Regions from separate parts of the Streptomyces sp. JLYT201 genome, predicted to be linked through region 2. Evidence: riboswitches for the same ligand, from Rfam matches in the RefSeq annotation. Region 2 holds a riboswitch; the other holds the start of a gene.

Region 1 (15,263 bases), 4.8 Mb from region 2:
TCCGGCGGTGGAGGACGAACACGCCCTGAAGGCACTGGAGTTGTTCGGCAACCCCACCGACGCCGAGGTCCAGCTCCCGTCCCGCCCCGAGTCCGCCGCCATCGCCCGCCGCCTCGCCCAGGTCGTCGTCCTGCGCCACTGGGGCCTGTCGCCCAAGCTCACCGAGGACGTCGTGCTCCTCGTGTCGGAGCTCGTCGGCAACGCCGTGCGGCACACCGGTGCCCGCGTCTTCGGTCTGCGCACGCACCGGCGGCGCGGCTGGATCCGGGTCGAGGTCCGCGACCCCTCGCGCGGCCTGCCGTGTCTGATGCCCGTCCATGAACTCGACATCAGTGGCCGCGGTCTGTTCCTCGTCGACAAGCTCGCCGACCGCTGGGGCGTGGACCTGCTGCCGCGCGGCAAGACGACGTGGTTCGAGATGCGCATCACCGACCGCTAGCGCCCGCGCCCGTCCGGGTGCGCGAAAGCCCCCGGGGCCGTGGGTGGCGGCGCTGTCGGGGGCCTTCGAGCGGGGCCGGGACCGGTGTGGGTGTGGTCCGCAGCCCGTAAGGCGACGTAGCTCGGGTCAAAGAGGGTCGCTTCGTCGACTATGGCAGACGGGGGCCTCCGATCCAAAAGTCCCCATTCGGTCATTCATGGACATAGCATGACAGTTTAGAGGTGAATCCTTGGTGAGATAGAGCACTCACCTTGTAAACGATGGCTAAACACCGCCTGTGAGGGGCCATCGCGAGCCTAAGCGGAATCTCTTGGTCTGGACCGCTCCTCATGTCAATCAGCGGCTTTCGGGGGCCGCCGCCCTATAAATGGGTCGCGTGACTTCGACCGACCGGCGCGGCGCGCTGCGCATCGGCACTGGGCTCGCCCTCACCCCCCTCGCTGGCTGCGCCACGGCGGGAGGCCGTGAGCCGCGCCCCGCGCGCACGCCGCACCGGGGGCCGGCGCCGGGCCCCCGCGCCTTCCCCGGCCTGCCCGTGCAGATCGCGCACAGCCCGCGCGGGCGGCGCGAGGTCGCGCTCACCTTCCACGGCCAGGGCGACCCGGCCACCGCCCGCGCGCTGCTCGGCGAGGCCGAGCGGGCGGGCGCCCGCGTCACCGTCCTCGCCGTCGGCACCTGGCTCGACGAGCACCCCGCCCTGGCCCGGCGCGTCCTGGACGGCGGCCACGACCTGGGCAACCACACCCTGCGCCACCGCACCATCAACAGCCTCCCCGAAGCCGAGGCCTACGCCGAGATCACCGGCTGCGCGGACCGCCTGCGCCGCCTCACCGGCGGCATCGGCAGCTGGTTCCGCCCCTCGCGGGCAGAGCGGGCGACACCGCTCGTCGCCCGCCTGGCCCGGCGCGCGGGCTACCCGCACGTCCTCTCCTACGACGTCGACTCCCTCGACTTCACCTCGCCCGGCGCCCCGGCCGTCACCCGCAAGGTCGCCGCCGAGGTCCGTGCGGGCTCCGTGGTGAGCCTGCACTTCGGGTACGCGGACACGGTCGCCGCGCTCCCCGCCGTCCTGGACGACCTCCACCGCCGCGGCCTGCGCGCCGTCACGACCACGGAGCTGCTCACCTGATGCGACACCTGACTCTGGCCACGCGCGCCGCCGCCCTGCTCGCGAGCGCGGCCGTCCTCACCGCCCTCGCGGGCTGCGGCACCGAGCGCGGGGGCCGCGAGAACAAGGCCCTCGCGACCAAGGCACCCGTCAAGCCCGCCGAGCCGAAGCAGGTCCGGGGCCTGCCCGGGATGCCGCCGGTCCTCGACGCCAAGGACGTCTACGCCGCCGACCGCCCGAACAAGCTCTCCCCGGTGGTCAAGGACTTCCCGTCCCGCGTGTACGTCCCCAACACCAACTCCAACACGGTCTCCGTCATCGACCCGGTGACGTACAAGGTCATCGACACGATCCCCGTCGGCGTCCAGCCCCAGCACGTCGTCCCGTCCTGGGACATGAAGACGCTCTGGGTCAACAACAACCGCGGCCACACCCTCACCCCCATCGACCCCAGGACCGGCGACGCGGGCAAGCCGGTCGAGGTCCACGACCCGTACAACCTCTACTTCACGCCGAACGGCAAGTACGCCGTCGTCATGGCGTCCCTCGACCGCGAGCTGGTCTTCCGCGACCCGCACACCATGGCGCGGAAGAAGACCGTCCCGGTCAGCTGCTACGGCGTCAACCACGCCGACTTCTCCCTCGACGGCCGCTACTTCATCGTCTCCTGCGAGTTCAGCGGCGAGCTCCTGAAGGTCGACACCGAGAAGATGAAGGTCGTCGGCCAGCAGAAGCTGCCCTTCGACGGGGCCATGCCGCAGGACGTGAAGGTGTCCCCCGACGGCAAGAAGTTCTACGTCGCCGACATGATGGCCCACGGCATGTGGGTCCTCGACGGCGACGCCTTCGGCAAGCCGAAGCTCCTGCCCACCGGCAAGGGCTGCCACGGCCTGTACGTCAGCCGCGACTCCCGCGAGATGTACGTGTCGAACCGGGGCGAGGGCACGGTCTCCGTCTTCGACTTCCGCCGGGACGCCCTCACCAAGAAGTGGCGCCTGCCGGACGGCGGGAGCCCGGACATGGGCGGCGTCTCGGCCGACGGCCACACGCTGTGGCTCTCCGGCCGCTACGACTCCGAGGTCTACGCCATCGACACCCGCACCGGCGTCCAGGTGGCCCGCATCCCCGTGGGCGGGGGCCCGCACGGCCTGGCCGTCTACCCACAGCCGGGCCGCTACTCGCTGGGCCACACCGGCATCTTCCGCTGAGCGGCACGGAGGAGCGGCGCCCCCGCCGGGGCCCGCTAGCCCCGGTCGACCAGCCGCCCCAGCGTCACCTCCAGTTCCGCCCGGGCAAGCCGCTCCGCCGCCTCCCCGTCCCCGTCCACGACCGCCCGCACGAGCGCGGCATGCGCCTCGTCCCCGTGGTCGGCCTCCTCCCGGCGCACGTCGATGAGGTCGAGCAGATCGATGAGCCCCTGCCGCAGCGCGGGCACGAACTGGGCGAACAGGTCCGTGAGGACGGGGTTGTGCGCGGCCCCCACCACGGCGGCGTGCAGCGCGATGTCGGCGTCGACGAACGCGGCGTCGCCCCCGCCCGCGGCCGCCCGCCGCGCCGCGAGCGCGGCCCGCAGCGCCGTGACGTCCTCGGGCGTGCGGCGGGCCGCAGCGAGCCGGGCGGCCTGCACCTCGACGAGCGCCCGCACCTCGTACACGTCGCCGATCGCGGCCGCCCGCAGCCGCGTCGGCCAGTCCTCGACCGGTTCGGTGGCGGTGACGAAGACCCCGGCGCCCTGCCGCGCCTGGACGAGCCCCGCCCCGGCCAGCGCGCGCAGCGCCTCGCGGACCGTGGAGCGGCCGACGCCCAGCTCCTTGGCGAGGGTCGTCTCCCCGGGAAGCTTCGCGCCGACCGGCCAGCCGCCCCCGGTGATCTGGTCGCGCAGCCGCTCCGTGGCCTGTTCGACGAGGGGGCTGGGGCGGAGGGCGCCGAGGGGCGGGCGCGGCATACGAGAGGTCACCCCGCGAGTGTACTTGTCTGAGGAGTACTTGTCTGAGGACCTGAGGTCTGCCTAGGGTGGCGGCGTGATCTCGTACCCCTGGAATCCGCAGCGCCCCGGCCCCATGCCCGCGCACCGCTATCTCCCGTACGAAGACCGGGTCGACGTCCCCCGCCCGACGGACCGGAGCTGGCCCTCGGCCAGGCTCACCCGCGCCCCCCTCTGGGTCCCCGTCGACCTGCGCGACGGCAACCAGGCCCTGGCCGAGCCGATGGACACCGCGCGCAAGCGCCGCTTCTTCGACCTGCTCGTGTCCATGGGGTTCAAGGAGATCGAGGTCGGCTATCCGTCGGCGAGCCGGGCGGACTTCGACTTCGTCCGGCACCTGGTGGAGCTCGTGCGCTGCGGAGCCGTACCGGACGACGTCACGCCCGTCGTCTTCACCCCGGCCCGCCCCGAGCTCATCGACCGCACCTTCGAGGCCGTCGACGGGCTGCCGCGGGCCGTGGTCCACCTGTACATCGCCACCTCGCCGGTGTGGCGCGAGGTCGTGCTCGGCCGGGACCGCCCGACGGTGGCCGCCGTCGCGCGCGAGGCGGCGGCGCACATGGCCCGCCTCGCGGACGCGCGCCCGGCCGCCGACATCCGCTTCCAGTTCGCGCCGGAGACCTTCAACCTGACCGAGCCCGACTACGTCCTCCAGCTGTGCGACTCCCTCACCGAGCTGTGGGACGCGAGCCCGGACCGGCCCGTCACGCACAACCTCCCGGCGACCGTCGAGATAGCCACGCCGAACGTGTACGCCGACCAGATCGAGTACATGCACCGCCACTTGGCCCGGCGCGACAGCGTCATCCTGTCCGTGCACCCGCACAACGACCGCGGCACCGGCGTCGCCTGCGCCGAACTCGCGCTGCTCGCCGGGGCGCAGCGCGTCGAGGGCTGTCTGTTCGGCAACGGCGAGCGCACCGGCAACGTCGACCTGGTGACGCTCGCGCTCAACCTGTACGCGCAGGGCGTCGACCCGATGCTGGACCTGTCCGACGTCGACGCGGTCCGCGAGGTCGTCGAGCACTGCAACCGCCTGCCCGTGCACCCGCGCCACCCGTACGCGGGCGACCTCGTGCACACCGCGTTCTCCGGCACCCACCAGGACGCCATCGCCAAGGGCCTGGCCCGCCACGCCGAGCGGGCCGCGGAGCTGGGCGTCGAGCCGGGCGACGCGCCCTGGAGCGTGCCGTACCTGCCGATCGACCCGGCCGACGTCGGGCGCTCGTACGAGGCCGTGATCCGGGTCAACTCCCAGTCGGGCAAGGGCGGCACCGCGTATCTGCTGCGGACGCGCCACGGGCTCGACCTGCCCGCGGGGATGCGCCCCGACATGGCCCGCCTGGTGCAGGAGGCGACCGACGGCAGCGGCCGGGAGGCCGGCCCTGACGAGCTGTACGAGCTGTTCCGCACCACGTACCTCGCGCCGGGCCGGGCGGGCTCCGGCGGCGCGGTGGCGGTCCTGGCCTGGACCGCGGACACCTCCCCGGACGGCCTGCACCGCTGTGTGTGCACCCTGGAAGTGGACGGGCGCCCCGGGGACTTCGAGGGCGTCGGCAACGGCCCGCTGTCGGCCTTCGTGGCCGCGCTCGGCGCGGCGGGCGTCGCCGTCGACGTGCTCGACTACAGCGAACACGCCCTCGCCGCGGGCGGTACCAGCGAGGCGGCCGCCTACGCGCGCTGCCGCGTCGGCGGCGCCGACGTCTGGGGCGCGGGCGTGGACACCTCGCTGCTCACCGCGTCGGTGCAGGCCGTGGTGTCGGCGGTGAACCGCGGCCTGGAGCCCCGGCCGGCCCAGGACCCCGCGGCGGCGACGGCATGACGGCGACCGGCCCGGCCGCGCTCGCCGCCCCGGCGACGGCGGGACCCGCTCCCCTCCTGCGCGCCGCGGCCGTCGCCGTGGTCCGCGACGGCCGCCGCATCCTCGACGACGTCTCGCTCACGGTCGGGGCCGGGGAGCACTGGGCGCTGCTCGGCGCCAACGGCGCGGGCAAGTCCACCCTCCTGAGCCTGCTCGGCGCCCTGACGCACCCCACGCACGGCACGGTGGACGTCCTCGGCCGCCGCCTCGGCACCGTCGACCTGAGGGAGCTGCGCACGTACCTGGGGCACGTCGACCCCCGCCATCCGCTGCGCTCCCCGCTGCCCGTGCGCGAGGTCGTCCTCACCGGCCTGACCAACAGCGTGGCCCGGGTACCGCACTGGCAGCCGTCGCGGGCCCAGCGTGAGCGGGCCGAGCGGCTGATCGAGGCGCTGGGCCTGACCGCCCGCGCCGACGCCCGCTGGCCCACGCTGTCGCAGGGCGAGCGCGGCCGGGCCCTGATCGCCCGCGCGCTCATGCCGGACCCGCGGCTCCTGCTCCTGGACGAGCCCGCCACCGGGCTCGACCTGCCGGGCCGCGAGCGGCTCCTCGACAGCCTCGACGCGCTGCGGGCCGCGCATCCCCGGCTGGCCACGGTCCTCGTCACCCACCACCTGGAGGAGCTGCCCGCCGGCACCACGCACGCCGTGCTGCTGCGGGAGGGGCGGGTGTTCGCCTCGGGGGCCGTACGGGACGTGGTGACGAGCGAGCTGATCAGCGCGTGCTTCGACCACCCGGTACGGGTGGAGCGGCGCGCGGGGCGGTGGGCCGTGCGGGGCGCCGGGTACGGGGTGTGAAACGTCGGACGGGCCAGGAGAGTCCTGGCCCGTCCGGTGGTGCGAGGTCTGCTCAGGCCTTGTTCAGGCTGGCCCAGAACTCGTCGAAGGAGAGCAGCTTGTCGCCGTTCAGGTCCTTGGACTTGATGATGGCCTCGGCCACCGACTCGGTGACGTGCCAGTCCCCCATCTGCGCCATGGCGGTCTTGTACTCCGCCGCCGTGATGTAGCCGTCGCCGTCCGCGTCGAACCGGTCGAACTGCTTGCGTGCTTCCTCGATGTCCGCCACCGGGTCCGCCCCTTCCTCGTGTCCTACTGACGGGGGTTAGGGTAACGGCCGGTCCGGGTGACGATTGCAAGGAGTACGGCCATGGCCAGCGCACCGGCGTCACTCGACGCCGTCCTCAGCGCCGCCGCGCGCGGGGAGTTCCCCGCCGCCGACGGCAGCACCACCGTCGTGCCGCAGCCGTCGCCGCGCGACGCCGGGGTCATGTCGTTCACGGCGCACACCGTCGTCTTCACCGACGAGGACCCCCAGTGGGTACGCGCCACCGTGGCGGGCATCGGCTGCGACCCGCTGGCCGCGACGATGAACCCGGGCTTCCTCACCGCCTTCGGGCAGCGGACCGGGCTCGCGGTCGACACCATCGACCTGGTCACCGTGGCGTCCGCCGTGCCCGGACCACCGGACCCGGCCCTCGGCCTGCGCGCGCTCGACGACCCCGACCACCCCCGCGTGGCCCGGGCCCTCAAGCGGCGTGATGACGTACGGGTGTGGACGTCCGACGCGGGCGGCGTCGTCGTCCTCGGGCGCGGGGTCGCGGGGCGCTGGGAGGTGTCCGTGGAGGTCGACGAGTCGGCACGCCACCGGGGCCTCGGACGGGCGCTCGCCTCGGCGGCCCGCGCCCTCGTGCCGGGCGGCGGCACGGTGTGGGCCCAGCAGGCCCCGGGCAACGCCCGCAGCGTCCGGGCCTTCCAGGCGGCGGGGTTCCGCCCCGTGGGCGCGGAGGCCCTGTTCTTCGCCCGGTAGCGGGGCGTCCCGGAGGCCGGGCTAGGGCGTGGCCCAGGCGCGCATCGCGGCCTTGTCGGGGAAGTCCGCCACGTTCTTGTCCAGGGGCGTCGACGTGTACTGGTGGATGCGCCACTCGGCGCGGATGCGGGGCTTGCCCGCCGTCACGTAGTCGGCGATCCACAGGCCGTCGCCCGCGTACGACGTCGTGTCCCGGTTCAGCCAGAAGTCGCGGTTGGTGTAGAGGATCGTCCGCAGGTTCGGGCGGAGCCGCTTCACCTCCTTGATGAAGCGGTCCTTCTCCGCGTTCGTCGCCGCCGTGTGGTCGCCCGTCCACTCCCAGTCGACGGCCAGGAAGTCGCCCGCCCGCTCCGGGGCCTCGGCCACGAAGTACTCCGCCTGGGCCGTGATGTTGCCGGGCCACAGGAAGTGGTAGAAGCCCAGGACGCAGTCGGCGTCGCGGGCGCGTTCCGTCTGGGCCGACAGGCGCGGATTGATGTAGGAGCGGCCCTCGGTGGCCTTGACGATGACGAAGGAGACGCCGTCGGTCGAGAAGGACGACTGGTGGGAACTGACGTCGATGCCGCGCAGCATGGATGGCCTCCGGAGGTGGGGGAGGAGGGAAGCGGGTCGCGGCCGGGGAACGGGGGGTGGGGGGTTCGCCCCGGCGGTCGGTGAGCGATCGGTGAGCGGTCGGTGAAACGTGAACTGCTGACTGTGGATTGACCGTTCCCCACCACAGGCGTTCCCATCCATACTGAGGGCCCTTCCCACGCCCCCCACCCCCACGGGAACCCACATGGCCCTCAGCCGTCGCACCTTCCTCGCCGCCGCCGGTGCCACCGCGTCCGCCGCCCTCGTCGGCACGTCCGCGACGCGTGCCGCCGCCCGCCCCCTCGACGGCCGCAGCTGGCTGGCCGGGATCGACTCCTCGACTCCCCTTCAGCGCCTCACGATTCCCGGTACGCACGACTCCGGGGCCCGCTTCGGCGGCTGGTGGGTGGAGTGCCAGAACACCACGCTCGGGCAGCAACTGGCCTCCGGCATACGGTTCCTGGACATCCGGTGCCGGGCCTTCGAGGGCTCCTTCACCATCCACCACGCGGCGTTCTACCAGAACCTGAACTTCGACGACGTGCTCGGCGCCTGCCGGGACCTCCTGGCCGCCCAGCCGTCGGAGACCGTCCTCATGCGGGTCAAGCAGGAGTACTCGGAAGAGAGCGACAGCGCGTTCCGCGCGGTCTTCGACGACTATCTGGACCGGCGCGGGTGGCGGTCCCTCTTCCACATCGGGCAGGCCTGGCCGCGCCTCGGCGACGTGCGCGGCCGCGTCGTCCTCATCGCCGACAACGGCGGCCTGCCGGGCGGCATCCGGTGGGGCGACACCGGGACCTTCGACCTCCAGGACGACTGGAACGCCGCCCCGGGCGCGAAGTACCCGAAGGTCGAGGCACACTTCCGCAAGGCCGCGGCCCAGCCCGGCAAGCAGTACGTCAACTTCGTGAGCACCGCGGCCGGGCTGCCGCCGCGCTGGAACTCCGACGAGCTGAACCCGAAGGTGCACGCCCTCCTGGAGAGCGCCGAGGGGCGGGCCTGGCGGGGGCTCGGGATCGTGCCGATGGACTACCCGAACACCCGCGCCGGCCTGGTGGAGTCACTCATCGCCCACCACTAGGGCCCTCGCGGGAGCCCGGGTCAGCACTCGATGATGTTGACCGCGAGGCCGCCGCGCGCGGTCTCCTTGTACTTCACGCTCATGTCGGCGCCGGTCTCCTTCATGGTCTTGATGACCTTGTCGAGGGACACCTTGTGGGAGCCGTCGCCGCGCATGGCCATGCGGGCGGCGGTGACGGCCTTCACCGCGGCCATGCCGTTGCGCTCGATGCACGGGATCTGGACGAGGCCGCCGACCGGGTCGCAGGTCAGGCCGAGGTTGTGCTCCATGCCGATCTCGGCGGCGTTCTCCACCTGCTCCGGGGAGCCGCCGAGGACCTCGGCGAGGGCGCCCGCCGCCATCGAGCAGGCGGAGCCGACCTCGCCCTGGCAGCCGACCTCGGCACCGGAGATCGACGCGTTCTCCTTGAAGAGCATGCCGATGGCGCCGGCGGCGAGCAGGAAGCGGACCACGCCCTCCTCGTCGGCGCCGGGCACGAAGTTCATGTAGTAGTGCAGGACGGCCGGGATGATGCCCGCGGCGCCGTTCGTCGGGGCGGTCACGACGCGGCCGCCCGCGGCGTTCTCCTCGTTCACCGCCATCGCGTACAGCGTGATCCACTCCATCGCGCGGGCCTGCGGGTCGCCCTCGGCGCGCAGCTGGCGGGCGGAGTGGGCGGCGCGGCGGCGGACCTTCAGGCCGCCGGGCAGGATGCCCTCGCGGGACATGCCGCGCGAGACGCAGGCCTGCATGACGCGCCAGATGTCGAGCAGGCCCTCGCGGATCTCCTCCTCGGTGCGCCAGGCCTTCTCGTTCTCCAGCATCATCGCGGAGATGGACAGGCCCGTCTCGGCGGAGAGGCGCAGCAGCTCGTCACCGGTGCGGAAGGGGTACTTCAGGACCGTGTCGTCGGGCACGATCGGGTTCTGGCCCTCGACGGCCGCCTCGTCGACGACGAAGCCGCCGCCTACCGAGTAGTAGGTCTTCTCCAGGACGAGGGCGCCCTCGCGGTCGTACGCGAAGATCGTCATGCCGTTCGCGTGGTACGGCAGGGCCTTGCGGCGGTGCAGGACCAGGTCCTCGTCGAAGTCGAAGTCGATCTCGTGCATGCCGAGGACGTTCAGCCGCCGGGAGGTCTTGATCTCCTCGACGCGGTCGTCGGCGCTCTCCACGTTCACCGTGCGCGGGGACTCGCCCTCCAGTCCGAGGAGGACGGCCTTGGGCGTGCCGTGGCCGTGGCCGGTGGCGCCGAGGGAGCCGTACAGCTCGGCGCGTATGGCCGTGGTGTGGGCCAGCAGGCCCTCGTTCTTGAGGCGGCGGGCGAACATGCGCGCCGCCCGCATCGGGCCGACCGTGTGGGAGCTGGACGGGCCGATGCCGATCGAGAACAGGTCGAAGACCGAGATGGCCACGAGAGAACTCCAATGGTGGGTGGTAGACGCCGTTGTCTGCCGGTCGTGCGAGGGCGGTGCTGCGCGGGCTCGGCGGGCTTTCACGGGCTTGCGGGTCTGCTGGTCGGGCACGCGGTGCGGGGCACCGCGCGCACCGTCCTCAGGTCCAGTGTGCGCGGTGCCCCGGAAGTCCGTACCAATAAAAGCGTACGAAACTACTTCAGGCCGGGGTACAGCGGGTGCTTCGCGGCCAGAGCGGACACCCGGCCCCGCAGGGACTCGGCGTCGAAGCCGGGCTTCAGCGCCTCCGCGATGATGTCGGCGACCTCGCGGAAGTCCTCGGCCTGGAAGCCGCGGGTGGCCAGGGCCGGGGTGCCGATGCGCAGGCCGGAGGTGACCATCGGCGGGCGCGGGTCGTTCGGGACGGCGTTGCGGTTGACCGTGATGCCGACCTCGTGGAGGCGGTCCTCGGCCTGCTGGCCGTCCAGCTCGCTGTCGCGCAGGTCGACCAGGACCAGGTGCACGTCCGTGCCGCCGGACAGGACGTCCACGCCGACGGCCTTGGCGTCGTCCTGGACCAGGCGCTCGGCCAGGATGCGGGCGCCGTCCAGGGTGCGCTGCTGGCGCTCCTTGAACTCCTCGGAGGCCGCGACCTTGAAGGAGACGGCCTTGGCCGCGATCACGTGCTCCAGGGGGCCGCCCTGGAAGCCGGGGAAGACCGCGGAGTTCAGCTTCTTCGCGAAGTCCTTGTTGCGGGCCAGGATGATGCCGCCGCGCGGGCCGCCGAGCGTCTTGTGCGTGGTGGAGGTCACCACGTCCGCGAACGGCACCGGGTTCGGGTGCAGGCCCGCGGCGACGAGACCGGCGAAGTGCGCCATGTCGACCCACAGGTACGCGCCGACCTCGTCGGCGATCCGGCGGAACTCGGCGAAGTCGAGCTGACGCGGGTAGGCGGACCAGCCCGCGATGATCACCTTCGGGCTGTTCTCCTTGGCCAGGCGCTCGACCTCGGCCATGTCGACCAGGCCGGCCTCGTCCACGTGGTACGGGACCACGTTGAACTGCTTGCCGGAGAAGTTCAGGCGCATGCCGTGGGTGAGGTGGCCGCCGTGCGCCAGGTCCAGGCCGAGGATCGTGTCGCCGGGCTTGGCGATGGCGAAGAGCGCGGCCTGGTTGGCGGAGGCGCCGGAGTGCGGCTGGACGTTGGCGTACTCGGCGCCGAACAGCTCCTTGACCCGGTCGATCGCGATCTGCTCGGCCACGTCGACGTGCTCGCAGCCGCCGTAGTAGCGGCGGCCGGGGTAGCCCTCGGCGTACTTGTTGGTGAGGACCGTGCCCTGGGCCTCCATGACGGCGACCGGAGCGAAGTTCTCCGAGGCGATCATTTCCAGGGTGGACTGCTGGCGGTTCAGCTCGGCGTCGACGGCCGCGGCCACGTCCGGGTCGAGCTCGTGGAGAGGGGTGTTCAGAAGCGACATCGGAAGATCAGTCCTTACGCCGTGGTCAGCTGCCTGCGAACTCGGTGTACTCGTCGGCGGAGAGCAGGTCGCCCGGCTCCTCGGCGACGCGCACCTTGAACAGCCAGCCGCCCTCGAAGGGGGCCGAGTTCACCAGGGACGGGTCGTCCACAACGTCCTGGTTGGCCTCGACGACCTCACCGGAAACCGGCGAGTACAGGTCGCTGACCGACTTCGTCGACTCCAGCTCACCGCAGGTCTCACCCGCGGCGACCGTGTCGCCGACCGCCGGAAGCTGGGCGAAGACGACGTCGCCGAGCGCGTTGGCCGCGAACTCGGTGATGCCGACCGTCGCCACACCGTCCTCGGTGGCCGACAGCCACTCGTGCTCCTTGCTGTAACGCAGCTGCTGGGGGTTGCTCATGGCGTGAATTCTCCTGTACGCGGGCGTGTGCTGATGAACGCGGGGATGTGCAGTCTTACGGAGTGAGACGGGACGGACGGGGCACCGGCGGACGGACCGGACTCCGGCGCGTCCGCGGGATCAGGTCCGGCGCGGGCCGTGCGTCACTTCTGCCGCTTGTAGAACGGCAGCGCCACGACCTCGTAGGGCTCGTGGGTGCCGCGGATGTCGACGCCCACGCCCGCCGTGCCCGCCTGCGCGTGCGCCGGGTCCACGTACGCCATCGCGATCGGCTTGCCGAGCGTCGGCGACGGGGCGCCGGAGGTGACCTGGCCGATGACCTCGCCGTTCGCCACGACGTCCATGCCCGCGCGCGGCACCCGGCGGCCCTCGGCGACAAGCCCGACGAGCTTGCGCGGGGGCGCGCTCTCGGCGCGCTCCGCGGCGGCCTGCAGGGCGTCGTGGCCCACGAAGTCGTCGGCGTGGGTCGTCTTGTCGAACTTCACGACCCGGCCGAGGCCCGCGTCGAAGGGGGTCAGCGACGTCGTCAGCTCGTTCCCGTACAGCGGCATGCCCGCCTCCAGGCGCAGCGTGTCGCGGCAGGACAGGCCGCATGGCACGAGCCCCACGGGGGTACCCGCGTCCGTGAGCGCCCGCCAGAGCTTCTCGGCGTGCTGCGGCTGCACGAACAGCTCGAAGCCGTCCTCGCCGGTGTAGCCGGTGCGGGCGATCAGGGCGGGCACGCCCGCCACGGTGCCCGGCAGGCCCGCGTAGTACTTCAGGCCGTCCAGGTCGGCGTCCGTGAGGGACTTCAGGATGCCGGGGGACTCCGGGCCCTGCACCGCGATCAGGGCGTAGGCGTCGCGGTCGTCGCGGACCTCGGCGTCGAAGCCCGCGGCGCGCTCGGTGAGGGCGTCCAGGACGGTCTGGGCGTTGGAGGCATTGGCCACGACCATGTACTCGGTCTCGGCCAGGCGGTAGACGATCAGGTCGTCCAGGATGCCGCCGTCCTGCCGACAGATCATGGTGTACCGGGCGCGGCCCACGGAGACGGAGCCGATGTTGCCGACGAGCGCGAAGTTCAGCAGGTCCACGGCCTGGGCGCCGGTGACGGTGATCTCGCCCATGTGGGAGAGGTCGAAGAGGCCGGCCTTGGTGCGCACGGCGTTGTGCTCGTCGCGCTCGCTGGCGTACCGCAGCGGCATGTCCCAGCCCGCGAAGTCGGTCATCGTGGCGCCCAGCGAACGGTGCAGGGCGTCGAGGGCGGTCTGACGTGGGGCGCTTGCGGTCTGACTCATCAGTACTGGCTCCAGGGCATGACGGGCGAGGTCTGTCCTCCCCATCTGTCATAAACCTGAGAGGTTCACCACGTCCCGCGCGTATGACGGGGCATGACTTGCACCTTGGGTGGAGCCGTCCCGCGGGCCGAGCTGGTGGCGCTCGTCGGGGGAGTGGCTCGCTTTTCAGATGTGCCTCGCCCGCGCGGTACGGGGCCTGAGAGATTCAAGGGAGGAACTTGCTCCTTCGGCGCCCCGCGACGCTCCTGCGTCACCGGGGACTCTCCCGCGCGGATTCAAGCGGCCGGTATGGAGTTGGCGCGCACATCATTGCACGCGCCCCCGCTTCACAACAGCCGCAACCAGGGAGTCCCCCGCTGTCGTCTTCGTAGGGCATTACCTTCTCTTTACATACGACGGAGAAGTACTGGGGATGAGTGACGTGACGAGCATGGGGAGGCCGATCACGGTGCGCAGGAGCAGTGCTTACGCGACGACCACGGGTGTCTCGCTGCCCAGGGCGGGGGCGGTGCTGCCCGGCGCGGGCGTCGCCCTGCCCCCGCAGCCGGGCGCCCCCGCGGCGCCCGCGCGGGAGGCCGTCGCCGCCTCCCACCGGGCCGTGGTGCGCGACCTCAGGGGCCGCTCCGGGCACGGCCCGCGCCGCCTGGTGTTCGCCGCGGGGGACGTCGTGGTGGTCTCCGGCCTGCCCGGCAGCGGCAAGTCCACGCTGATGCGGCGCGCCGTGGCGGGCCCGCGCGTGGACTCCCAGGACACCCGCGACCGCTGGGCGGCCCGGGTGCCGCGCCGGATCCCGTACGCGCTCTACCGCCCCCTGGTCCGCCTCGCGCACTACGTGCACCTGCGCCGGACGCTGCGCGCGGGCACCGGCGTCGTCGTCCACGACTGCGGCACCCAGCCGTGGGTGCGCCGCTGGCTCGCCCGCGCGGCGGCCCGGCGCGGGGCCACGCTGCACCTGCTCCTCCTCGACGTGCCCGCCCCGGTGGCCCTCGACGGCCAGCGCGCCCGGGGGCGCGGCGTCTCCCGGTACGCCTTCGCGCGCCACCGCAGGACGGTCGGCCGTCTCGTCCGGGCCGCCGAGAGCGGGCGCCTTCCGCGCGGCTGCGGCTCGGCGGTGCTGCTCGACCGGGAGGCGGCGGGGGCGCTGCGCGCGCTGGGCTTCGAGGGTCAGGGCGGGTAGGGCGGGGCGCGCGGGCCCGGCGGCGTTAGGGTCGGGCCGCAGACAGCACGCAGAGCAGAGGTCGAGGCAGATGGACTTTCCGGGGGACGTACCGGCACAGGCGCACGCCCATCCCTACGGCGGCTGGCCCGCCAACGAACTGGAGGAGGTGCTCGCCGCCTCGCTCGGCGCGCCGCCGTCCGAGGCGACGGGCGCCCGCATAGTCGAGGTGCTGGGCCGCAGCAGCCTGTGGATCCCGCTGCCGAACGGCGGCGGGCCCGAGAGCGGCACGCTCGACCTGCCGACGCTGGAGCTCGACGGGCAGGCGTACGTGCCCGTCTTCACCTCGGAGCAGGAGTTCCAGCAGGCCACCGGGGGGCGGATGAGCTGCACGGTGGCGCCCGCGGTGGAGTTCGCGCGCGGCCTGGCGCCGGAGCTCGGCATCGCGCTCAACCCGGAGGGCACGGTGGCGGTGCCGCTGCCGCCCGCCGCGGTGGCCGCGCTGTGCCGGGTGGGGCGCACGGAGCTGGACGGGCCCGCGAGCGGCGGCCGGGTGCGGCTCTTCGAGCCGGACTGGCAGGACGACCCGGTGGACTTCCTGTCCGCCGCGGCGCAGGAGTTCGAGGCGACGGGCGCGGTGCTCAGCGCGCGGCGCTGTCTCGCCACCGTCGAGGACGAGGCCCCCACCCTGTTCGTCGGCGTCGAGCTGTCCTCCTGGGAGAGCGAC
Region 2 (15,263 bases):
CGGGGCCGCGCCTGGGTCGTCAAGCTTGCCCGATGACCGCCGGGGGCGGTCGGCCGACCCGCGCTCACGAGATCACGCGCGCCACGAAGCGCGCGCGGGGCCCCCACGTCCACCGGGACCCCGGCGCGCAGCGGCGCGTCACCGCACCGGCAGCGCCGGCTCCGGAAGGCCCACGGGCCAGGTGTGCACCGGCTCCCCCGCGTGCATCAGCTCGCAGTACCGGCGCGTGGTGGCCGCGAGGGCCGCGTCGCGCTCCAGGCCGCGCTCCAGGGCCCGGTGGTACGTCGCCGCCTGCCAGGACGCCCCGTTGACCCGCCGCCTGCACCGCTCCTCGATCACACCCAGGTACAGATCGCGATCGGCGGGCTCCACGCCCCACGCGTCGAGACCGGCCTCGGCCAGCGGCAGCAGTTCCTCGCGTACGAGATCGACGGCCGCCACCTGCGCGAGGCCGCCGTACCGCCCGCGCCGGGGCCACTCCAGGGACGCCTCGATGCCGTGGCGGCACGCGGTCTCGAAGTTCCGGGCCGCCGTCTCGAAGGGAAGCCTGCTCCACATGGGCCGCGCCTCCTCGGCGAGCGCGCGCACCACGCCGTAGTAGAAGGCGGCGTTGGCGATGACGTCCGTGACGGTCGGGCCCGCGGGCAGCACCCGGTTCTCCACGCGCAGGTGCGGCACCCCGTCGGCGATGCCGTACACGGGGCGGTTCCAGCGGTACACCGTGCCGTTGTGCAGCGTCAGTTCGCCCAGCTGCGGCACCCCTCCGTCGTCGAGCACGCGCTGCGGGTCCTCGTGGTCGCACAGCGGGATCAGCGCCGGGAAGTAGCGCACGTTCTCCTCGAAGAGGTCGTACGCGCTGCTGACCCAGCGCTCCCCGAACCAGCTGCGCGGCCGCACTCCCTGCGCCTGGAGCTCGGGCGGCCGCGTGTCCGTGGACTGGAGGAACAGCGGCGGCCGCGACTCGCGCCACAGCTCGCGCCCGAACAGGAACGGCGCGTTGGCGCCCACCGCGACCTGGGCGGCGGCGATCGACTGCGCCGCGTTCCACACGTCGGCGAACTTGCCCGGCGTGACCTGGAGGTGCAGCTGCACCGACGTGCACGCGGCCTCGGGCGCGATGGACGCCGACGAGCACCGCAGCCGCTCCACGCCCTCGATGTCCAGGGCGAAGTCCTCGCCGCGGGCCGCCACCATCTGGTCGTTGAGCAGCGCGTAGCGGTCGTCCTCGGAGAGGTTCGCGGACACCAGGTCCGCGCGGCTCAGGGTCGGCAGAATGCCGATCATCACGATGCCCGCGTCCACCTCGCTCGCTTTCCGGTGGGCGTAGGCGAGCGCCGTGCGCAGCTCCTCGGCGAGCTGGTCGAGAACACGGCCGCCGAGCCGGTGCGGGGCAATGTTCACTTCCAGATTGAACATTCCGAGTTCAGTCTGGAAATCCCGGCTCGCGATGCGCCTGAGAACTTCCGCATTCATCATTCTCGGAGTGCCGTCGGGCCCCGCGAGATTCAGCTCTATCTCCAGACCCAACAGGTTCTTGGGCCGGTCGAAGCGCCGCTCGTCGAGCATCCGCCCGAGCGCGGCGAGGCACTGCCGGTGCTTGATCCGGTACAGCTGGCGATCGGACAGGTCGTACGATCCCGCCTCGACCTTTTCCCCCATCGAAGTGTCCCTCCTCCGGATGGGCAGCCAACGACCCGGCCGCTGTGTACGGGGGATGATGCCCCGACGATGTGATCCATAACGCCCCGCGCGGGCCCCTGGACCGGTAGGCTCCAGAATGTGCCGTGCGGCACATTCACGGGGCATGAGACGGGCGTGAGGCGAGCATGGGCCGAGCAAGGGACGGACAGGGGACGCGATGTCGCTTTCCGTTCCTCCAGTTGTGGTGAAAAAACCGACGAGAATCAGCCGACCGCAGCTGCGAGAAATCCCGAGGTCACACACCCGGACGCGATCCGGAATCAGGAGAAATCCCCCAGAAGTGCGACCGAATGACGACTTGCCCGGCATATGAGGAACAGCTAGCCGAAACACTTCCTGAACACGTGTCGTATAAACTCCCGGGTTGAGGCAGAGAGTTGGCGCTCGCGGTCCCCCGCCCCCCGGGGCCCCTGCCCCCGCCCCCTCTGGCCCCGAGCAGACAGCGCCGTCCGCACCTGCCCCCCGCTCCACTTGTGCCTGTCGAATAAGAGAGGCGACCCACCATGCCGCTGCATGTTCCCCCGGCTCCCGCGCCCGCACTGCGCAGCGTCCTCGCGGCCCTCAGCTCTCCCACCGCCGTCCGCGAGGCCCGTACACCGTCCCTGCGCACCGCCCAAGGGCCCGTGAGCCCGGACGTCCCGCTGCCCGTGCACGAGTTGGACCACACCGCGGCGGAGCCCGCACCGGGAACCGGAGCGGCCACCAAGCTCACCGGCTGGCGCTTCCTGATCCGCTGCGGCGAGCGCGCGGTGGCCGCGGCAGAGACGATGCTCACCCCCGACGGCTGGGCGTTCTCGCACTTCTGCGAGGGTCCGTACATCGCGTCCGCCGAGCGCGCGCTGCGCCACGCCGAGACCATGCCGCAGGTCTACCAACCGCGCCTGCTGTCCGTACCGGAGCTCTACATGCTCACCCTGTGGCTGCACGCCGACCGCACGGCCGACGCCGCGGGCGGACCGCTCGCCGCCACCGACATCCTGGTGCCGCTCGCCCCGGCGCCCCCCGGCATCGCCGCCCACCGGCCGCACCGCGTCGCCGACCTCCTCCCGGTGCTCGTCCACCGCCTGGCCCCGGCCCCGCTGCTCGGCTCGCCCGCCTGAGCCCCGCGCGATTCCGCTTGCGTGCCCCGCCGCCCCCTGGGCCGCGGGGCACGCCCCTGCCCGGATTGCCCATCCGGACTAGCCCACTTCGGCCACGCCGAACCACCCGAAGGGACAGGGGAGTTGGGCTGAACCGTCCGGGCGGGTGATACGTCCTTAAGGCAGTAGGGAGCACTGCCGCAAAATCCCTGCGGAATCACGGCCGTGGGGCAACACTGGACTGGACCGACCAACCAACGGGGGAACGGGGGCGGCATGACCAACGCATCGAGCCGCAGCACAGACGCGTCAACCACCACTTCGCAACGAAAGAACCCTTCCATGTGCCAGCACCAGCCGCCGTGCCCGACAGCCGAATCCGCCGACCGGGAGGCCGCGCTCCTGATCGCGCACCACCCGGAGCAGGGCTGGAGCCTGCTGTGCAACGGCGTCCTGCTCTTCGAGGACACCGGTGAGCTGCTGCCGAACGGCGAGATCATCGCGCCGCACCGGCCGCTGGGCACCCATCAGGTGATGACGGCCGCCTGAGCCGTCCGCACGGAAGCGGAGCACCACCGATAGTCCGGAGAAGGAACAGACAGTCCGGTAAGAGCAGACAGTCCCGTAAGAACCGCAGGGCCGGCCCGGAAGACGCGAAGTCCTCCGCACCGGCCCTGACTCGTGCCCGGGTCACGCGGCCTGCCGCCGCCCGGGCCCCTCAGCCGTCGGGATCAGCCCGCCCGCGGTTCAGTCCTCGTACGCGTCCAGCGGCGGGCAGGAGCAGACCAGGTTGCGGTCGCCGTACGCCTGGTCGATGCGGCGCACCGGCGGCCAGTACTTGTCCGCGGTCGACACACCGGCGGGGAAGACGGCCTCGGCACGGCTGTAGCCGTGCTCCCACTCGCCGCTGAGGGCGGCCGCCGTGTGCGGCGCGTTCCGCAGCGGGTTGTCCTCCGCGGTCCACTCGCCGCTCGCGACCTTCTCGATCTCCCCGCGGATGGCGATCATCGCCTCGCAGAACCGGTCGATCTCGACCAGGTCCTCGCTCTCCGTCGGCTCGATCATCAGCGTGCCGGCGACCGGGAAGGACATGGTCGGCGCGTGGAAGCCGTAGTCGATGAGGCGCTTGGCGATGTCGTCCACGCTCACGCCCGTGGCCTTGCTCAGCGGCCGCAGGTCGATGATGCACTCGTGCGCGACGAGCCCGCCGGGGCCGGTGTAGAGCACCGGGAAGTGCGGCTCCAGGCGCTTGGCGATGTAGTTCGCCGAGAGCACGGCCACCTGCGTGGCGCGCTTGAGGCCCTCGCCGCCCATGAGCCGGACGTACGACCAGGAGATCGGCAGGATACCCGCCGAGCCCCACGGCGCGGCGGAGATCGGGCCGACACCGGTCTCGGGACCGGCCGCGGGCTGCAGCGGGTGGTTCGGCAGGTACGGCGCGAGGTGCTCGCGCACCGCGACCGGGCCGACGCCGGGGCCACCGCCGCCGTGCGGGATGCAGAAGGTCTTGTGCAGGTTCAGGTGCGAGACGTCGCCGCCGAAGTGACCCGGCTTGGCGAGGCCCACCAGGGCGTTGAGGTTGGCGCCGTCGACGTACACCTGGCCGCCCGCCTCGTGCACCGCGGCGCAGATGTCGGCGACGTGCTCCTCGAACACGCCGTGCGTGGACGGGTACGTGATCATCAGCACGGCCAGCTCGGCGCGGTGCTTCTCGATCTTGGCGCGCAGGTCCTCGACGTCGATCTCGCCGTCGTCGGCGGTCTTCACCACGACGACCTTCATCCCGGCCATGACGGCGCTCGCGGCGTTGGTGCCGTGCGCGGAGGACGGGATGAGGCAGACGGTGCGCTGGTCGTCGCCGTTCGCGCGGTGGTAGCCGCGCACCGCGAGCAGACCGGCCAGCTCGCCCTGGGAGCCCGCGTTCGGCTGGAGGGAGACCTTGTCGTAGCCGGTGACCTCGGCGAGACGTTCCTCCAGCTCGCGGATCAGGGTCAGATAGCCCTGCGCCTGCTGGGCGGGCACGAAGGGGTGCAGCTGCCCGAACTCCGGCCAGGTGACGGGCTCCATCTCCGTGGTCGCGTTGAGCTTCATCGTGCAGGAGCCCAGCGGGATCATGCCGCGGTCGAGCGCGTAGTCGCGGTCGGCGAGCCGGCGCAGATAGCGCAGCATCGCGGTCTCGGAGCGGTGCTGGTGGAAGACCGGGTGCGTCAGGTACGCGTCGGTGCGCAGCAGCCCGGCGGGCAGCGTGTCCTCGACGCTCGCGTCCAGGGCCTCGACGTCGGCCTCGACGCCGAACGCCGTCCACAGCGCGGAGAGCTGGGCGCGCGTGGTGGTCTCGTCGCAGGCGAACGACACGTGGTCGGCGTCGACCGGGTGGATGTTGACCCCGCCCTCGCGCGCGGCGGCGACCACGTCGGCGGCCTTGCCGGGCACGCGCGCGGTCAGCGTGTCGAAGTACGCGCCGTGCACGATCTCGACGCCGCCGGCCTTGAGGCCCTCGGCGAGCAGCGTGGCGTAGCGGTGGGTGCGCCGGGCGATCGTCTTCAGGCCCTCGGGGCCGTGGTACACCGCGTACATCCCGGCCATGACGGCGAGCAGCACCTGGGCGGTACAGATGTTGCTGGTCGCCTTCTCACGGCGGATGTGCTGCTCGCGGGTCTGCAGGGCGAGGCGGTAGGCCTTGTTGCCGTCGGCGTCGACGGACACGCCGACCAGGCGTCCGGGCAGGTTGCGGGCGAACTTCTCATGCACCGCCATGTAGCCCGCGTGCGGACCGCCGAAGCCCATCGGCACGCCGAAGCGCTGCGTGGTGCCGACCGCGATGTCGGCGCCGAGCTCGCCGGGCGAGGTGAGCAGCGTGAGCGCGAGCAGGTCGGCGGCGACGGTGACGATCGCGCCCAGGCCGTGGGCCTGCTCGATGACCGGCTTGAGGTCGCGCACAGCACCGGAGGCGCCGGGGTACTGCATCAGTACGCCGTTGATCTCGCGCTCGGCGAGGTCGGCGGGGATGCCGTCGCTGAGGTCCGTGACGACCACCTCGACCCCGGTCGGCTCGGCCCGGGTCTGGATCACTGCGATGGTCTGCGGCAGCACGTCGGCGTCGACGACGAACACGCCGTTCTTGACCTTGCCGACGCGCCGGGAGAGGGCCATGGCCTCGGCGGCCGCGGTGCCCTCGTCCAGCAGCGAGGCGCCGGAGGTGGGCAGCCCCGTCAGCTCGGCGACGACGGTCTGGAAGTTGAGGAGCGCCTCGAGGCGGCCCTGGGAGATCTCCGGCTGGTACGGCGTGTACGCGGTGTACCAGGAGGGGTTCTCCATCACGTTCCGCAGGATCACGGGCGGCGTGAACGTGCCGTAGTAACCGAGCCCGATCATGGAGTCGAGCACCTGGTTGCGGTCCGCGAGGGAGCGCAGCTCGGCCAGGACCTCGGCCTCGGTGCGCGCACCGGGCAGCTCCAGGGCCTCGGCGTTCTTGATCACATCCGGCACGGCGGCGGCCGTGAGTTCGTCCAGGGAGCCGTAGCCGACCTGGGCGAGCATCTTGGCGCGGGCTTCCGCGTCGGGCCCGATGTGCCGCTGCTCGAAGGGGATTCCCTGTTCGAGCTGCGTGAGCGGAGTGCGAGGGGTGGCTGTCATTGCGGAGGCCTCCTGGTCTGACACGACCTGCGAGGGGCACCACGGCGCGGGTACCCGGACGGCCTCCCCCTCTGTCATCTCAACCTGAGAGCTTCACAGGACCGCCGGAGCGGCTCTGCTTTCACCGTCGGTGAGGAAGGGTTCCGAACGTGCCCGCCCGACGCCCGCCCTGCTTTCCAGAGTGGCCTCGTCCGTGCGGTACAGGGGCCTGAGAGATTCCGGGGAGGAGTTGCTCCTTCGGCGCCTCCGGTGCTGCCACCGAAGAGCTCTCCCGCACGGGGTCAACAGCCGCTTGCCAGCCTACCAGCGCGGTCCGTGGCCGATCCCTCGAGTGGCCGCCCGTCCCGATGTGCTCTTTCGTAGGTATGACGACCGAAAAACGGATGAGCCCGGATGACTTGCGACCAAGTGGAGGGAACGTGCAGACAGATATCGATCCCCGCAATCTGATCGGCCGCAAGGCGTTCGACCGCGACGGAACCAAGATCGGAACGGTCGACGAGATCTATCTCGACGACGCCACGGGCGCCCCGGAGTGGGCGGCCATACGCACCGGTCTGTTCAGCCGTGACGCGTTCGTCCCGCTGGAGCCCAGCGAGCTGGTGCAGGACGGCACCCTGCGCGTGCCCTTCGAGCGCGCCCTGATCAAGGACGCCCCCGACTTCGGCGTGGGCCGCCACCTCTCCCCCGAGCAGGAGCTCCAGCTCTACCGCCACTACGGCCTGGACGTGACGCCGCCGCCCGCGCCGGACCACGACTTCGGCCGCCGGGCGGGCCGGGCGGACCGGGTGAACCGGGCGAACGGAGCGGAGGGGGTGGACAGGGCGGACGGGGCGGGCACCTGACCGCCACGCGGCCCCCGCCCGCACCGCCCGCACCGCCCGCACCGCCCGCACCGCCCGCACCGCCCGCACCGCCCGCACCGAGGGGTGCCTACCCGGCCCCCTCCGCCAGCGGCAGCGCCCCTCCCTCACCGGCCGAGGCCTCCCGACCCACCGAAGCGGCCTCTGCGGCCTCTGCGGCCTCCTGGTCCACCGGCTCCCCTTCCGCGGCCTCCCGCTGCGTCGAAGCCCCCGCGTCCGCCACCACCAGAGGCAGCGGATCCGACGGCTCCAGCTCCGGGTCGTCCGTGCGGAACGTCCGCACCCGCCCCGGCGCCGAGTCCGGGGTCTCGAACCGCACGGTCACCCGCCCCAGCCCGCTGCCCTGCACCCATCCGGGCCCGTACACCGCATGCCGTACGTCGTGCCCCGCTGGCCACCGCCGCTCGGCGGGCGCCACCGGCTCCTCGACCGCGTCGCCCGGCCCGGCCCCCGCGTCGGGCCCGCCTTCCTGCGCGACGGCGGCCACCGGGACAGCCGCCGCTTCCTCCTCCTCGGCCCCGGGCGCCAGGGACTCGGTCTGCAGCACCGCGTGGGCCTGCGCGAACAGGTCCTCCTGCGTGAAGTCCGCGAGGCCGCTCACCCCGACGCCGAGCAGCCGCACCCCGCCCGTGGTGTCCACGGACTCCAGGAGCCGCGCCGCCGCCTCCCGCACCACGGCCGGATCGTCCGTCGGCCCCCGCAGCGTCTCGGAGCGGGTCAGCGTCGAGAAGTCGAACCGTCGCACCTTCAGGACGATGGTCCGCCCGGAGTGCCCGGCCGCCCGCAGCCGCTGCACGCACCGGTCGGCGAGCCGCGCCACCTCCATCCGCACCCGCACCCGGTCGTGGATGTCCACGTCGTACGTGTCCTCGACGCTGACCGACTTGGTGTCCCGCTCGGCCACCACGGGCCGCTCGTCCCTGGCCAGCGCCATCGCGTACAACGCCCCGCCGTGGGCCTTGCCCAGGAGCCGCACCAGCTCGTCCTCTCCGGCTTCGGCGAGTTCCTCCACGGTGGTGATGCCGGCCCGTCGCAGATGGTCTCCGGTCGCGGGGCCCACACCGGGCAGCACCCGTACCGGCATCGGCCCGAGCAGCGTCCGCTCCGTGCCGGGCTCTATCAGGACGAGGCCGTCGGGCTTGGCCTCCTCCGAGGCGATCTTCGCCAGCATCTTGGACACGGCCAGGCCCACGGACCCGGTGAGCCCGGTCACCCGCAGGATGTCCGCCCGCAGCCGCTCCCCCACGGCCCGCGCGGACGCCTCGTCGCCGGCGACGCCGCCCGCCTCCAGGTCCACGAAGGCCTCGTCGAGGCTGAGCGGCTCCACGAGCGGCGACAGCTGCCGCAGCAACCCCATGACCTGCTCGCTGACCTCCCGGTACAGACCGAACCGGGGCACGAGGTACGCGGCGTTCGGCGCGAGGCGCCGCGCCTGCCCCATCGGCATCGCCGAGTGCACCCCGAACCGCCGGGCCTCGTACGACGCGGTCGCGACCACGCCCCGCGGCCCGAGGCCGCCGACCACGACGGCCTTGCCGCGCAGGCTCGGCTTCGCGGCCTGCTCGGCAGACGCGTAGAAGGCATCCATGTCGAGATGCAGGATGGTCGGCGCGGTTCTCACGCCCCTGATGCTGCCCTACGCCACTGACAATGCCCGTGACCAGCGGCGACGGACCAGTCAGCGAGGCCGTGCGACGGCAGGCCAGACCTCTTGGCCACGGGCCGGACCCTCAGACGGCGCGTACAGGCACCCACCGAGGGCGCGTACGGCCCTGTGCGCGCCTCAGGCGCACGGAAGGGGCCGGAGGCGTCAGCGCCTCCGCTCGCCCCGCAGAGCCTCACACAGCGCGATTGCGGCGCTGCGCCAGCTCGTCCCCCGGGTGGTTGCCGACGAGGGTCTCCCCCGTGTCGACGCGCTCTCCGTGCAGCTGCGACAGCGCCGCCTCGACGTCGCGCCAGACGACACCGACGGCGATTCCGAAGACGCCCTGACCGCCCTGGAGCAGCTCGTGCACCTCACCGGGCGACGTGCACTCGTACACCGTCGCGCCGTCGCTCATCAGCGTCGTGCGCTCCAGGTCCCGGAAGCCGCTGTCCCGCAGGTGCTGCACCGTGGTGCGGATGTTCTGCAACGACACACCGGTGTCGAGGAAGCGCTTCACGATCTTCAGGACGACGACGTCGCGGAAGCTGTAGAGCCGCTGTGTGCCGGAGCCGCCCGCGGCGCGCACGCTGGGCTCGACGAGACCGGTGCGCGCCCAGTAGTCGAGCTGGCGGTAGGTGATGCCCGCGGCCGCGCACGCCGTCGGGCCCCGGTATCCGATCTGGTCCTTGTCGCCCTGCTGCGCCTGGCCTTCCGGTCCGGACGGGCTGCCGCTACCGTGAACCGGCACCGGGCGCCTCAACGAGGGTTCGGCCGAGCCACCGTGCAGCGGATACGAACCGCCCACCGCTGTACCGTCGCCGCTGCTTCTCACGCCGACCTCCGTCCTTGACCTGCCTTCTCGACGGTAGGCAGTCGCCAGGGGCTCGTCAACGATCGCCACACTCGGCACGCCGAGTGATAATCACCCTGCGAGTGGTTTCCTGTACCGCCCTGCGGGGAAAGGCTAGCCGAATGCTCCGGAGCGGGCCCCTCGGCCGCCCTTCGCAGGGTCTCTCAGCCGTCCGTGCGCCGCGGTCGGCGCCCGGCCCGCTCCCTGCGGGCCGCGCCTCCCCCGCGCAGCGGATTCCGGCCCGTCACTGGCTGCTGGTGCCGAAGTCCTCGGGCGAGATCTGGTCGAGGAACTCGCGGAACTTCTCCACCTCGTCCTCCTGCTCGTCCGGGATCGCGATGCCCGCGTCGTCGAGCACGCCGTCGCTGCCGAAGATCGGCGTCCCGGTGCGCAGGGCCAGCGCTATGGCGTCCGAGGGACGGGCACTGACCTCGACCCCGCTGGCGAAGACCAGCTCGGCGTAGAACACGCCTTCCCTCAAGTCGGTGATGCGCACTTCGGTGAGCTCCTGACCGACGGCCTCCAACACGTCCTTGAACAGGTCGTGGGTCAGCGGCCGCGCGGGCGCCATGCCCTGCTGTGCGAAGGCGATGGCGGTCGCCTCCCCTGGTCCGATCCAGATGGGGAGGTACCGGTCGCCTCCCACTTCACGCAGGAGCACGATCGGCTGGTTGGAGGGCATTTCGACCCGGACACCTACGACGTCGAGCTCGTTCACACAGCAACCCTAGGACGTGCCCGGCGGGTTTGGGTAGTCGGGCTCCCGCCGAGTCAGCGCGGCCGCACGCCCAGGGCACTGTGCACGAGGGCCGTGTGCAGCCGTCCCGCAAGGCCCGCGAGCTCTTTCGTACGCGCTTCCGCATGGGCCCTGGTCTGCGGATTGCGGTGCCTGCGCAGCGGTGCCACGACCTGGTCGACGAGCGCGGCGTCCCGCTCCGCCGCGGCCTTCATGGCCCGCAGATGCCGCGGCTCGATACCGAACCGCCCCAGCTCGACGACGAGCGCGGCCACGGTCACGGCGTCCGCGTCATAGCTGCCGTCCGGCAGCGCGGCGATCAGGCCGTACGTCTCCCAGTCGGCCAGTTGCCCCTCGTCGGCCTCCACGGCGGCGAGCAGGGCCTCGCGCCCCACCCGGGCTGCGGTGCGCTCGTCCTGCGCTTCGGCGTCGCCGTCGGCGCCCCCGTCGCGCTGCTGCCCGACCGAGGGCGGCGTGACCTGCTCGCCCCGCTCCATCGCGTCCAGATGCTCGCGGATGACCTTCAGAGGCAGATAGTGGTCACGCTGCATCCGCAGGACGTGCGCCAGGCGCTCGACGTCCTCGGGGCTGAATTTGCGGTATCCGGACGGCGTGCGCTGCGGTTCGATGAGGCCCTCGGACTCCAAGAACCTGATCTTGGAGATGGTGACCTCGGGAAACTCGTCACGCAGCACGTTCAGCACGGCGCCGATGCTCATCAGCCGGTGTTCCGCAGCGGCGGTGCCGTGACCGGCACCGCCCCTCGGTGTGTGCAGCATGGACCTTCCTCGGGATTCCCCCGGACGGTGTCCGGGGGAGTGTCAGATGCCCCGCTGGCTCGCGTAGAAGACCAGCCGGTACTTGCCGATCTGCACCTCGTCGCCGTTGGACAGGGCGACGGAGTCGATCCGCTCCCGGTTCACGTACGTGCCGTTGAGGCTGCCGACGTCGGCGACGGTGAAGCTGCCGTCCGCGGCGCGACGGAACTCCACGTGGCGGCGCGACACGGTCACGTCGTCCAGGAAGATGTCGCTCTGCGGGTGACGGCCCGCCGTCGTCAGGTCGCCGTCCAGCAGGAAGCGGCTGCCCGAGTTCGGGCCGCGCCGGACCACGAGGAGCGCCGAGCCGAGCGGCAGGGCGTCCACGGCCGCCTGGGCCTCGGGCGACAGCGCCGGGGACAGCGTCTGGCCCGTGGTCTCGGCGTCGTAGGCCTCAAGACCGGAGATGGAGATCGTCGAAGTGGTTTCGGACGGGCGCTCGCTCACCGCTCCGGGCCGCAGCGGCGCGCCGCAGTTGGAACAGAACCGGCTCGCCTGCGCATTGCGGTTACCGCACCTCTGACACACCAGGGCCGACATGGACGGATCCTCCTGCCGCGGCTGCCCCGCTGGGGCATGGGACGCGTACGGGTCGGAAAACCCTCCACCCGTACCTGAGGTCGACGGATCCCCGAAACCTATGCGGCCGGAAGTAGCAGGGTCAACAGACGACGCGCCCTGTCCGCCCGAAATGTCACCACCCGGACCAGCCACCTGGTCCCGGAACAGCGGGCGCTCGCCCACCTGGGTCTCCGGCACGTCTCCCTGGCGCGGCGCACGATGACGCGCGTCCTCACGCGCACTCTTGCCGAACAACTTCGCAAACAACTTCACGGGCGATTCCCCTTGACCGAAACAGACCCGCCCGTGGGGCAGGACGAACCCTGACTGCACACACCGGCGTGCATCGCCAACACGGACATCTTCACAACGTCCGTATCCGCCAAACAGTTTCCACCACGCACCCCGTCCCGGGTGCGCCGACCCCCCGCAACCTCATGCCCTGGACCGGAAGCACGCATGCACCCCCGCCTCACTGGGAGGACGACCGAGCGTAGTCAGGGCGCTTCGCCGGTCGCAAGGCGTCCACGACGATCTTCTCCGTACGTGCGACAACGACTGTGGCCTGCTCCTTCTCCAGAGTCTGCACCACCCCTCCGGGGATGTTCAGCGCAGGCTCCAGATCCTGGGGCTTGCCGATGACCTTGAAGCGGTACGGCTCGGCGACCTTCTGGCCGTCCACCCGCACACCGCCGCCCGCCGCGTCCGACAGATGGGTGCTGGCCACCACCCGTACGTCATTGACCTGGATGGCCTCCGCGCCGGCGGCGCGGAGCTCCTGGATGGCGTCGAGCAGCATGTGTGCCTCCACCGTCCCCTTCTTGTCGTCGATCGTCAGCGTGATGCCCGGCCCCTGCGCGGCCACCGTGCCCGCAAGGATGCCGAGTTGCCGTTCCCTCTCGGCGGTCTGTTTGCGGGCCTCCTCGGCCTGGTCCGAGCTGCTCTCGAGACCGGTGCGCTGTTCTTCGAGGCGCCGCTTCTCATCTTCCAGACGCTGAGTACGGTCATCCAGTTCATCCAGGATGCGAACAAGATCTTCTTGTCGTGCCCCGCGCAGCGCGTCACTGCTGTCGTTGGTCGACCGCACCTGGATGGCCAGGCCCAGGCCGAGGACGAAGAGCAGCAGGGCCACGATGAGTTGAGCACGCGTCAGGCGCGGCGGCCACAGCCCCTGCACGAGCCGCTTGCGGCCGGTCACCGGCGCGGGGCCCGCCCCGTCGCCCGCCGCCGCGCCACCGGCCCTGCCGGGCGTCGGCGGGACCTCGGGGGGAAGTTCCCTGCGGCGGCCGTCGCCGGGCGTGTCGTCCCCGTTCGCGGGGTTCGTCGAGCTCATCGGCATCACGCCCGGAAGACGTGCCGACGGATGGCCGCGGCGTTGGAGAAGATGCGGATCCCGAGGACCACGACGACACCTGTCGACAGCTGGGCGCCCACGCCCAGCTTGTCGCCCAGGAAGACGATCAGTGCGGCCACCACCACGTTGGACAGGAACGACACCACGAAGACCTTGTCGTCGAAGATCCCGTCGAGCATCGCCCGCAGGCCTCCGAACACCGCGTCGAGCGCCGCCACCACGGCGATCGGAAGATAAGGCTCCACCACCGCGGGAACCTCGGGCCGGACCAACAGTCCGGCCACGACTCCCACGACGAGGCCCAGTACGGCGATCACGATGTGCCCTTTCCTGCCTTCGGCTCTGCTGTTCGTACGGTCACACTGGGCGCTGCCGGCAGCCGGAGGTCGTCGGCCACGGAGATGTTGGTCCGGATGCCGAAGTTCTCCTGCAGAGCATGCAGATACTGACCGTCGGGGCTGTTCTGGAACCTGGTGCTCAGCTGCTGCCCCTGGCCCACCGCCAGCACCGTATACGGCGGCACCAGCGGCTTGTTGTCGACCAGTATCGCGTCCCCGGCCGCCCTGATCGCCGACAGCGCGGTCAGCCGCTGGTCGTTGATGGCGATCGCCTCGGCGCCGGACTGCCACAGACCGTTGACCACGCGCTGCATGTCGCGGTCACGCACCCGGCCCGTGTCGGAGAACCCGGCGCTGTCCCGGGGCCCGCCGCCGCCCTGGTCGGCCTGCTTCTTGTCGTTGACGACGAGCCGCACGCCCGGCCCCCGCACCGGCGTGGCGCCGGACAGCAGCGACACCAACTCGGCCCGGCCGCCGCCGTGTTTCCGCAGCGCGGCACGCTGCCGCGCGCTCACGTCGTTGCGCAGGTCGTCGACCTCGTCCTCGAGGTCGTCGGCGTCCGCCGTGGCCGACTCGACCCGGTCGATCAGCTCGGCGCGCTCCTTGGCGAGCACAGGCGCCGCTATGCGCGCCTGGGCGGCACCGACGGTCACGACGAGCGCGGCCAGGACGAGCCCCGCAGCGAGCCCCAGCTTCGCCCGGAGGGTCTTCGGCACGCCTCCGGTGCCGGATTCCCTCTTGCGGGCGGCGGCCTCGGCGTATCCCTCGTCCAGGCTGTGGTCCATGACGGTGGTGAGCAGCGACATGGAGGCGTCCGGGCGCGAAGGGCGCGAGACGGTGCTCCGAACGGGGGGCTGCTGCGGCATGCCGCACATCGTCGCACGTCGCGGGCGCTACCTCCGAATGGCCCCACCGGTGTGCCGGACAGCACCACTTACGGGTGCGGACCGGCACACCGGCACGCTCAGCGCCCGGCGCCGTCCACGACAGCCGACCACTCGTCAAGCAGAGCTTGAGCCGAAGCGTCGTCGGGCCCCTCGGCCCACAGATGGGTGACTGCCTCCGCGGGGTCCGGCAGCACGAGCACCCACCGCCCGTCCGCCTCCACGACCCGTACGCCGTCCGTGGTGTCCACGGACCGGTCGCCCGCGGCCTCCACCACGCTGCGCATCACCAGGCCCTTGACCGCCCACGGCGTGGCGAGGTCCCGCCGCTGCACGTGCGCACGCGGAATGCGGGCGTCGATCTGGCTGAGAGTGAGCTGTGTGCGCGCCACCAGACCGATGAGCCGTACGAATGCCGCCGTGCCGTCGAACACGCTGCTGAACTCCGGCACGATGAAACCACCGCGCCCGTCACCACCGAAGATCGTCGAGTCGCCGCGTCCGACCCGGGTCAGGTCGTCCGGCGAGGTGGTCGTCCAGTCGACCTGCGTGCCGTGGTACGCCGCGACCTGCTCGGCGATGCGCGTCGTCGTCACCGGCAACGCCACCCGACCGCTGCGCCGCTCCGCGGCCACCAGGTCGAGCATCACCAGCAGCGCCCGGTCGTCCTCGACGATCCGCCCCTTCTCGTCCACGAGGGAAAGGCGTTCGCCGACGGGGTCGAACCGCACGCCGAAGGCGGCGCGCGCCGATGCCACGATCTCCCCCAGCCGTACGAGTCCCGACCTGCGCGCGTCG

What was found. Region 2 has a riboswitch for glycine ahead of gcvP (aminomethyl-transferring glycine dehydrogenase). Riboswitches for the same ligand answer to the same signal wherever they lie in the genome.
Region 1: another riboswitch for glycine. It lies ahead of gcvT (glycine cleavage system aminomethyltransferase GcvT); the one in region 2 lies ahead of gcvP (aminomethyl-transferring glycine dehydrogenase).

The regions. Positions count from the first base shown of each region.
Region 1 is NZ_CM182551.1:3,330,750-3,346,012, reverse strand. It holds gene AC5WAM_RS13280 (ATP-binding protein) at 1-439, shown strand, start outside; gene AC5WAM_RS13275 (polysaccharide deacetylase family protein) at 816-1,568, shown strand; gene AC5WAM_RS13270 (YncE family protein) at 1,568-2,755, shown strand; gene AC5WAM_RS13265 (FadR/GntR family transcriptional regulator) at 2,791-3,492, opposite strand; gene leuA (2-isopropylmalate synthase) at 3,608-5,353, shown strand; gene AC5WAM_RS13255 (ABC transporter ATP-binding protein) at 5,350-6,189, shown strand; gene AC5WAM_RS13250 (EF-hand domain-containing protein) at 6,242-6,457, opposite strand; gene AC5WAM_RS13245 (GNAT family N-acetyltransferase) at 6,539-7,198, shown strand; gene AC5WAM_RS13240 (glycoside hydrolase family 25 protein) at 7,220-7,771, opposite strand; gene AC5WAM_RS13235 (phosphatidylinositol-specific phospholipase C) at 7,977-8,852, shown strand; gene AC5WAM_RS13230 (L-serine ammonia-lyase) at 8,873-10,243, opposite strand; gene glyA (serine hydroxymethyltransferase) at 10,438-11,700, opposite strand; gene gcvH (glycine cleavage system protein GcvH) at 11,726-12,103, opposite strand; gene gcvT (glycine cleavage system aminomethyltransferase GcvT) at 12,247-13,380, opposite strand; glycine riboswitch at 13,556-13,658, opposite strand; gene AC5WAM_RS13210 (AAA family ATPase) at 13,793-14,557, shown strand; gene AC5WAM_RS13205 (enhanced serine sensitivity protein SseB) at 14,628-15,263, shown strand, end outside.
Region 2 is NZ_CM182551.1:8,131,192-8,146,454, reverse strand. It holds gene AC5WAM_RS34705 (glutamate-cysteine ligase family protein) at 139-1,659, opposite strand; gene AC5WAM_RS34700 (hypothetical protein) at 2,205-2,801, shown strand; gene AC5WAM_RS34695 (DUF5999 family protein) at 3,123-3,329, shown strand; gene gcvP (aminomethyl-transferring glycine dehydrogenase) at 3,528-6,416, opposite strand; glycine riboswitch at 6,603-6,700, opposite strand; gene AC5WAM_RS34685 (PRC-barrel domain-containing protein) at 6,836-7,261, shown strand; gene AC5WAM_RS34680 (DNA polymerase IV) at 7,350-8,900, opposite strand; gene AC5WAM_RS34675 (MerR family transcriptional regulator) at 9,118-9,756, opposite strand; gene AC5WAM_RS34670 (bifunctional nuclease family protein) at 10,019-10,492, opposite strand; gene ftsR (transcriptional regulator FtsR) at 10,546-11,289, opposite strand; gene AC5WAM_RS34660 (FHA domain-containing protein) at 11,332-12,279, opposite strand; gene AC5WAM_RS34655 (DUF881 domain-containing protein) at 12,362-13,222, opposite strand; gene AC5WAM_RS34650 (small basic family protein) at 13,228-13,560, opposite strand; gene AC5WAM_RS34645 (DUF881 domain-containing protein) at 13,557-14,456, opposite strand; gene AC5WAM_RS34640 (sugar phosphate nucleotidyltransferase) at 14,546-15,263, opposite strand, start outside.